DNA from 2 places in the Vreelandella vilamensis genome. Region 2 is predicted to be linked to the other one. Evidence: predicted binding sites of a transcription regulator. Region 2 holds the regulator's gene; the other holds the start of a gene.

Region 1 (4,419 bases), on a different contig from region 2:
CGATTGCGGTGACTTTTGCCTCGTCTTCCAGGCTGTCATAGCCGGTGAATAGCGTTTCGCCGTCAAGCTCAATTTTTACGCTGTAGTCAGCGCCGAACTGACTGGCCGCGCGGGCGCGCTCGCGCTGTGCTTCCAATTCAAGCTGAAAACCTTCTTCGTCGAGCGTCACATCGCGCTCGCGGCACACATCCGCCGTGAGGTCATAAGGAAAGCCAAACGTGTCGTACAGTTTAAAAACGGTCTCACCCGGCAACACCTTGCCTTCCAGTTCGTCAAGCGCAGCGCTCAAAAGGCCCATGCCATGATCAAGCGTACGGGCAAACTGCTCTTCCTCTTTCAGCAGCACGCGAGCAATCTGATCCCGCGCGTCGCGTAGCTCCGGGTAGGCCTCGCCCATTTCCGCATCGAGCGCGCCCACCAGCGTATGAAAAAATGGCTCAGAAGCGCCTAGCTTGTGGCCATGGCGGATCGCGCGACGAATAATGCGCCGTAGCACATAGCCGCGCCCTTCATTTGAGGGCAACACGCCATCGGCAATCAAAAACGCACACGAGCGGATGTGATCGGCAATCACCCGCAGCGACGGCGTATTGGTATCAGCGTGGCCGGTCGCTTGAGCCGCCGCCTGGAGCAAATTCTGAAACAGGTCGATTTCATAGTTGGAGTGCACGCCCTGCATCACGGCGGCAACACGTTCCAACCCTAGACCGGTATCGATCGACGGCTTGGGCAGCGGATTAAGCGTACCCTCAGCGTCGCGGTCGAACTGCATAAAGACCAGGTTCCAGATTTCGATGTATCGGTCACCGTCTTCTTCCGGGCTTCCGGGCGGGCCGCCCCACACCTCGGGGCCGTGGTCAAAAAAGATTTCGGAGCTCGGGCCGCAAGGTCCAGTGTCGCCCATCTGCCAGAAGTTATCTTCGTCGAGCTTGGAGAAGCGTTCAGGGTCGACGCCAATCTCGTCTTTCCAGATCGCTTCCGCTTCGTCATCACTGATATGCACCGTTACCCAAAGTTTGTCTTTCGGCAGGCCGAGGGTTTCAGTGAGAAACGACCAGGCAAAGCGAATCGCATCACGCTTGAAGTAATCGCCGAAGCTGAAGTTGCCCAACATTTCAAAGAAGGTATGGTGGCGCGCGGTATAGCCGACGTTATCCAAATCATTATGCTTGCCACCGGCGCGCACGCAGCGCTGCGCTGAGGTGGCGCGCACGTAGGGGCGTGGGTCACGCCCAAGAAAGACATCTTTAAATGGCACCATGCCCGCGTTGGTGAACAAAAGCGTCGGGTCATTGCCCGGCACCAGCGAGCTGGTGGGCACGATGGTGTGCCCGTGCTGGGCAAAATAGTCGAGAAAGGCTGTTCTGATTTCTGCGCTTTTCATAGGGTATCCGTAACAAGAAAGCGTGATGCCCCAGGGCGCTTTAGCCGCTACTCGCCGGGGTCGCAAAAAGGCTATTATAGCGCAGTTGTCAAACGACTAAAGCCGCAGTTAGTGGGAGACACAAGAAAATCGCCACTTTGGATGGCGTTAAAGCATCGAAAGCGCGTAGCGAATCTGATCAAAATCAAAGCCGCGATTGGCCAGAAAACGCTCGCGCTTGGCGCGCTCTTTGGGGCTATCGCCGGGGGTGGAAAACCGCCGGGAAAGGGCTTCGCAGGCAAGTTCACACCAGTCCACCTCCTCTTGCGCCACCACCTCCGCTAACGCGGCCGCATACGTGGCGGAATCGACACCACGCTGTCGCAACTCGCTTTCAATGCGCCGCACGCCTTGTCCGCGAAAAATGCGTGAGCGAATAAAACTTTCGGCAAAGCGCGTATCGGACTGGAGACCTTGCTCGGCAAGTGCATTCAAGCAGGCGTCGATTTCGTCAGCCGGCACGTCTTTGCGCTCAAGGCGGGATGCCAGCTCAGCGCGGGAGTATTCACGCCGAGCCAGCAGGGTAATCGCGATCTCGCGGGGCGAGCGCTCGGGTTTACCGGATGCACTCGTGTTGGAAGTGCTGGAAGTGCCAAACGCCATCACGGCTTACAGCAACTCGTCGCTATCGGATTCAAGCGGCGCTTGGTCGGCAGAGGCTTCCGCCGTCGCTTTCTTTTTGCCATCGCTTTTGCCGCCGTCTTTGCCTCCATCTTTGCCGCTATCTTTGTTCGGGTCGGGCTGCGCGAGTAGCTGTCCACGAATTTGGCTTTCGATCTCGTCCATTGTCTCGGGGTTATCTTCGAGGTATTGCGCGGCGTTGGCTTTGCCTTGGCCAATCTTTTTGCCCTTGTAGCTGTACCAAGCGCCGGCTTTATCGACCAGGTTGCACTGTACGCCAAGATCAATCACCTCACCGGCGTGATAAATGCCTTTGCCGTAAAGAATCTGGAACTCGGCTTGCCTAAATGGCGGCGCCACCTTGTTTTTCACCACTTTCACGCGGGTTTCGTTACCGGTGACTTCGTCACCGGATTTTACCGAGCCGGTGCGACGAATATCCAAGCGCACGCTGGAGTAGAACTTCAGTGCATTACCGCCGGTGGTGGTTTCTGGGCTGCCAAACATCACCCCGATTTTCATGCGGATCTGGTTGATGAAAATCACCATGCAGTTGGCATTTTTCATGTTTCCGGTGACCTTACGCAGCGCCTGCGACATCAAACGCGCTTGAAGGCCCACGTGGGAGTCGCCCATCTCGCCTTCAATCTCAGCGCGCGGCGTAAGCGCCGCCACGGAGTCAATGACAATGACGTCAACGCCACCGGAGCGCACCAGCATGTCGGTGATTTCCAGCGCTTGCTCGCCGGTATCGGGCTGCGAGACCAAAAGATCATCCAAGTTAACCCCAAGCTTCTCGGCGTAGCTTGGGTCTAGGGCGTGCTCGGCGTCGACGAAAGCACACACCTTGCCTTGTTTTTGCGCTTCGGCAATCACCGAAAGCGTTAGCGTCGTTTTACCCGACGACTCGGGGCCGAAAATTTCCACCACGCGGCCAAACGGCAAGCCACCAATGCCCAGCGCAATATCGAGCCCGAGCGAGCCGGTGGAAACCGACGGCATCACCACCCGGGGCGTATCGCCTAGGCGCATCACGGTGCCTTTCCCAAACTGACGGTCGATCTGGCTGAGTGCGGCGTTTAGTGCCTTCGTGCGGTTTTCGTCCTGAGCCATCCGGAGAGTCCTCATAGAAGCTGTTTATAAGACAGTTTATAAAACTGTATAGTTAGCCAGCAGTATGCCAAAGATTGGTCAATAAACAAATGCCCGGCGGCATTTTCTGCGCTTTTCTTTTGCTAGCGTTTATCCAGTGCCACGATTAACCGCGCGATGCCTTGGCGCACCGCCTGTTCACGCACCGCCTGACGATCACCGGGGAAGTGCAAACACTCCGCCTGCTGTGCATTAACATTCCCCCACGCTAGCCACACGGTGCCGACCGGCTTTTCGTCACTGCCCCCGTCAGGGCCTGCCACACCACTGACCGCGACAGCCAAATCCGCCCCGCTTTCGCGGCAAGCGCCAGCCACCATTGCGTTTACCACCGCCTCGCTGACCGCGCCCTGGCTTTCGAGTGTCTCTTTGGGCACGCCCAAAAGGCGCGTTTTTGCCGCATTAGAGTAGGTGACGTAACCGGTCGAGAAATACGCTGAGCTTCCCGGCACAGCGGTAATGGCGCTGGCGATCCCACCGCCGGTACACGACTCTGCGGCACTCACTTCCACGTGATAAGTGATGCACAATTTGCCGAGCCGCTGTGCCAGCAAGGTTAAATCCAAGTTTTTTAAACTCTCAACGCTTGGTGCCATGGTCACTCCTTCATGTCGATCATCACTTCAGCGTAGAATACCGGTTTTCACACGACGATTTCACATACTCGACGAACACGCGCACTCCAGGACACTCATGGCCAGCAGCACACCGGCGCATACGCCGATGATCGCACAGTATTTAAAGATAAAGCGCGAGCACCCCGAGGTATTGCTGTTTTACCGCATGGGGGATTTTTATGAGCTATTTTTCGACGACGCCAAACGGGCCGCCGCGCTGTTAGATATCACCCTCACCCAACGCGGCCAATCCGGCGGTAAGCCCATCCCCATGGCGGGGGTGCCCTACCACAGCGCCGAAGGCTATTTAGCGCGGCTGGTCAACGCCGGTGAGTCCGTCGCCATCTGCGAGCAAATTGGCGACCCGGCCACCAGCAAAGGCCCGGTTGATCGCCAAGTGGTGCGGATCGTTACTCCCGGCACGCTGCACGATGAAGCCCTGCTCGACGCGCGCCGCGATAATGTGCTCGCGTCGATTGCCCAAGGCGGCGAGCGCTGGGGGCTTGCCTGGCTCGAACTCTCCAGCGGGCGCTTTAGCATACTGGAAGTCGAAAACGAAGAAGAAATGCTCGCCGAACTGACTCGCCTCTCCCCGGCGGAGCTGCT
Region 2 (4,419 bases):
CAGGCGGGGGAGTTGGCGTGCGATATCGTTGGGGTCATTTCTAACCATGATGCCATGCGCGCCCTTACTGAATGGTACGGCATTCCATATTACCATCTCCCCGTTGACCCGCAGAATAAGCAACCCGCATTTGATGCTATCGAAGCGAAAATTGAAGCCCTGGATACCGATTGTGTGGTGCTGGCGCGTTATATGCAGATTTTGCCGCCAGCGCTGTGTCAGCGTTATCGGGGTCGTGTGATCAACATTCATCACAGTTTTTTACCTTCGTTCGCCGGGGCAAAACCCTATCATCAGGCCTATGAGCGTGGCGTGAAGCTGATAGGTGCTACCTGTCACTACGTCACCGAAGAGCTCGATGCCGGGCCGATTATTGAACAAGATATTCATCGCGTGAGTCACTGTCATACGCCGACAGATCTTGTGCGCTTCGGGCGCGATGTAGAAAAGGCGGTACTGGCGCGCGGACTGCGTTGGCATTTGGAAGACCGTGTGATTATTCACGGAAACAAGACAGTGGTATTTAGCTAATCCATCAACGGATGAGGTAGCGATGTCATTTGCACAGAGTGTGCTGGCTCCTTGGGCATTGTGGTTATGCGGCGCGGTTTCGTTAGCGGTGCTGGGGCGTATTTTGGCGCTGAAGCCGTGGCAGCCCTTATTCGCGGATACAGCACTGCAGCATCGTTGGCTGGCCGCAACCTTGGCGGTTGTGTTGATGTGGCAATTGCGGGCTCAAGCCGTTGATTGGTTGACACTGCATTTGGTTTTTACGGCATTGATGACGCTGGTTTTTAAAGCACCGCTTGCGCTCATTAGCAATGTGATGATTAACGTGGCGATGGTAGTGATTGGCCGTAATGAGTGGTCATTGCTGGGCGTGAATGTGCTAGTCACCGGCATTATTCCGGCATTGGTGGTGGGGATTATCTGGCGACTTGTGGATCGTAAACTGCCTGATAATCTAATGGTTTTTATGTTTGTATGTGGTTTTTTTGGCTCGGCTCTTGCGACGTTGGGAGGCGGCTTGACTGCCGTTGGGCTGATTGTCGCCGCGGGCACCGATCCTGAAGCCGTATATTTGGCACAGGAATATGCACGTTTTCTACCATTATTAATGCCGTCTGAAGCCTTTATCACCGGGATGTTGTTAAGCGTTTTGTTGGTCTACCATCCGAATTGGGTGGCCACATTTAATGACCACCGTTATATCGATATGCAATAGTACGTTTCCCGAAGCTTTTCCCTAAAGCTTCCCGGGGAGGGGTTTACCCAAGGGCTTGGCCGTTACCGCCACGAATGACGCCAACGCCAACACCTTCGATCTCTAACGCTTGAGTACGTAGGTCGATCACAATCGGATCGAACTCTGCGTTTTCGGCAAGCAGTTGAACGTTGTGCCCTTGACGCTTAAAGCGCTTAACAGTGACTTCGTCTTCAATGCGAGCGACAACGATTTGGCCATCACGCACACGTTCTGTGCGATGAACCGCCAGCAGGTCTCCTTCTAAAATGCCCACATCTTTCATTGAGAGTCCCCGTACACGCAATAAGTAATCGGCTTTCGGCGTGAAGTATTCAGGCGGTAGCGGGCAATAGCGATCAATGTGTTCATTAGCTAACACGGGGCTACCCGCTGCGACTTCGCCAATAACCGGCAAGCCGCTAGGCATTGTGCCATCAGCGGTAGACTCGTTTGAGAGCTCTTGCCCCTCGAGAGTTTCTTGCGCGGGCAAGCGGATACCGCGAGAGGTGTTACGGATAATGCGAATGGTGCCTTTGCGTTCTAGTGCGCGCAAGTGCTCTTCGGCTGCGTTAGGGGAGCGAAACCCAAGTGCTTTAGCGATTTCGGCGCGGGTCGGCGGGTAACCGTACTCGCTCATGGTTTTGACAATAAAGTCGTAAACATTCTGCTGACGAGCTGTTAAAGGCCGTGACATCGCAAGCTCCTTTTTTGCAGTTTTGATTTATGCACGTTTTGACATCTCGCTAGTACTGACTCAGTCAATAACGTTAAATGGTTTTGTGTGATTAAGTATACAGTATGTTGCTCTGTCCAGTGCAACCGTTACAGCCAATTTTCCTCATTTTTTCTGGTGCGTTTGTTTAAGCGCAATAAAGCAAATGTCGCGTTAGCGTTAAAAGTGCCCGATTCATCAAACATTGAGCCCGGATATCGCTTGGCGTAATATTCTAAAATGTTTAAAACACTCGTTTTTAGGAGCGACCATGGCTCAGTCTGATACGGTGACACGGATATTGGATACCGCTGAAGTTCTGTTTGCTGAACGCGGTTTTGCGGAAACGTCGCTGCGTAATATCACCAGTAAGGCGCGGGTCAATTTGGCTGCAGTGAACTATCACTTCGGTTCTAAAAAAGCCTTAATTCAAGCGGTGTTCTCTCGCTATCTTGATCCCTTTACACAGCGCTTTCATACCGCGTTAGATGAGCTGGAAGCACGCTACCAAGGGCGGGTAATTCCCCTAGAGGTGCTGCTAGAAACTATGGCCACGACGGTGCTGGCCGTGCCTGCCGAGCGGAATAGCTTGAAGGTGTTCATGCGTCTGCTTGGCCTTGCTTATAGCCAAGCACAGGGGCATTTACGTCGTTTTATTCAAGACGAGTACGGTGATGTGTTCACGCGTTTTACGGAGCTTGTGCGTCAGGCAACACCGACTATCCCCGATGCTGAGCGTTTTTGGCGTCTGCATTTCATGCTAGGAACCGTGATTTTTACGCTCTCAGGATTGGATGCGCTACGCGATATTGCGGAAAAAGACTATCAAGAGCAGGTTTCTGTGCGCGACCTTGTCAGGCGGTTACGCCCCGTCGTCGTCGCCGCGATGAACGCGCCGCTGCCTGCAAGCGCCGATGAGGAGAATTATGCGGACGCCCAAGCTCAGTGAGTTACCGCCCTTGCACGCCTATTGGCTGGAGATTGATACTCAGTGCCAGACGCTTACTTCATGGAAAGGAGAAAAAGCGCTTTTCTCTTGCTTAGTGTCTACCGCGAAGGCCGGCACAGGGCAGGACGAAAGTAGCGGGAAAACACCCCATGGATGGCATTATGTACGTGCCGCTATTGGAGGCGATGCGCCGTTGAGCGCGGTTTTTCGTGGTCGCCGCTGGACAGGTGAAGTCTACACGCCTTCGCTAGGGCAGCAGTATCCCGAGCGCGATTGGATATTAACCCGTATTCTGTGGCTTTGTGGTTTAGAGAGGGGTTATAACCGTGGCGGCTGCGTGGACTCTCAGCGCCGTTATATCTATTTACACGGCACGCCACAAAGCGAACCTATGGGAAAACCTCTGTCTCACGGCTGTATTCGCCTAAGCCAGGACGATTTGCTCTACGTATTTGACCATACACCGGCGGGAACGCCAGTGTGGCTACACGGTTAGCGAAAAGTTGCATGTAGCGAGTGTTGGTCTAAAATTAGCGCTCCTTTTTTCAGGATCTTTCGTTATGTCGCACCCCTTTGGCCCGGTCATGCTTGACCTTGAAGGGCTTTCGTTAACTCGCGATGAGCGCAAGCTATTAAAAGCCCCAGCTGTTGGTGGCGTGATTTTATTTGCGCGCAACGTCGAAAATGCCTATCAGGTGCGTATGCTTTGCGATGCCATTCGTCGCGAACGGCCAGGGCTTCTTATTGCAATAGATCAAGAAGGCGGTCGCGTACAGCGTATCAAAGACGGAGTGTCACGCTTGCCGCCGATGGCAGCTTTGGGTAAACGCTATCAAAACGCAAAAACAGAAAGCGTTGCGTTGGCGAAAGATGCCGGTTGGTTGCTGGGCTTAGAAATGTCGGCCTGCGGAATAGACATCACGTTTGCACCAGTGTTGGATATCGATAGCGGCGCTTCAAGCGTGATTGGTGATCGTAGTTTTGGCGCCGACCCTGAACAAGTCAGTGCCTTGGGTCAGGCTTTTATTTATGGACTCCATGAAGCGGGTATGGCGGCCATCGGTAAGCACTTTCCAGGTCACGGCAGTGTGGCAGAAGATTCGCATATAGCGCTTCCTGTTGATAAGCGCCCGTTAGATGCCATCAAGCAGCATGACCTTATCCCCTTTGCGCATCTTGCCAGCGACTTAGATGGCATTATGCCCGCTCACGTGATTTATCCTGCCTTTGATCATCGCCCCGCGGGGTTTTCGCCCAGCTGGCTGGGGATGCTACGAGAATCGCTAGGCTTTAATGGCTGTATTTTCTCGGATGACTTGAGTATGGCCGGGGCTCAAGTGGCGGGAGCTCCGGCAGCACGCGCCCAAGCGGCCCTACAGGCGGGCTGCGATATGCTACTGGTGTGCAATGACCGCGAGGCGGCGCTTGAGGTGGTGGCCGCTTGTAGCGGTCTCACTGCTAAACGTCCGGCGAAACTGCGTTACGCGCGTTCTCGGCCAGACATTGATGCGC

The links. The regulator LexA, encoded in region 2, represses DNA repair genes until DNA is damaged. The targets are predictions, from matches to a motif close to TACTGTNTANNTANACAGTA.
Region 1: recA (recombinase RecA) is a predicted target of LexA. The motif match lies at 3,200-3,219, and genes of this name have one in related genera.

Annotation. Positions count from the first base shown of each region.
Region 1 covers NZ_JARWAN010000013.1:46,080-50,498, forward strand. The annotation lists gene alaS (alanine--tRNA ligase) at 1-1,384, opposite strand, end outside; gene QC823_RS09325 (regulatory protein RecX) at 1,532-2,026, opposite strand; gene recA (recombinase RecA) at 2,033-3,157, opposite strand; gene QC823_RS09335 (CinA family protein) at 3,280-3,792, opposite strand; gene mutS (DNA mismatch repair protein MutS) at 3,890-4,419, shown strand, end outside.
Region 2 covers NZ_JARWAN010000009.1:33,745-38,163, reverse strand. The annotation lists gene purU (formyltetrahydrofolate deformylase) at 1-531, shown strand, start outside; gene QC823_RS07320 (energy-coupling factor ABC transporter permease) at 554-1,225, shown strand; gene lexA (transcriptional repressor LexA) at 1,269-1,940, opposite strand; gene QC823_RS07310 (TetR/AcrR family transcriptional regulator) at 2,230-2,907, shown strand; gene QC823_RS07305 (L,D-transpeptidase family protein) at 2,885-3,403, shown strand; gene nagZ (beta-N-acetylhexosaminidase) at 3,468-4,419, shown strand, end outside.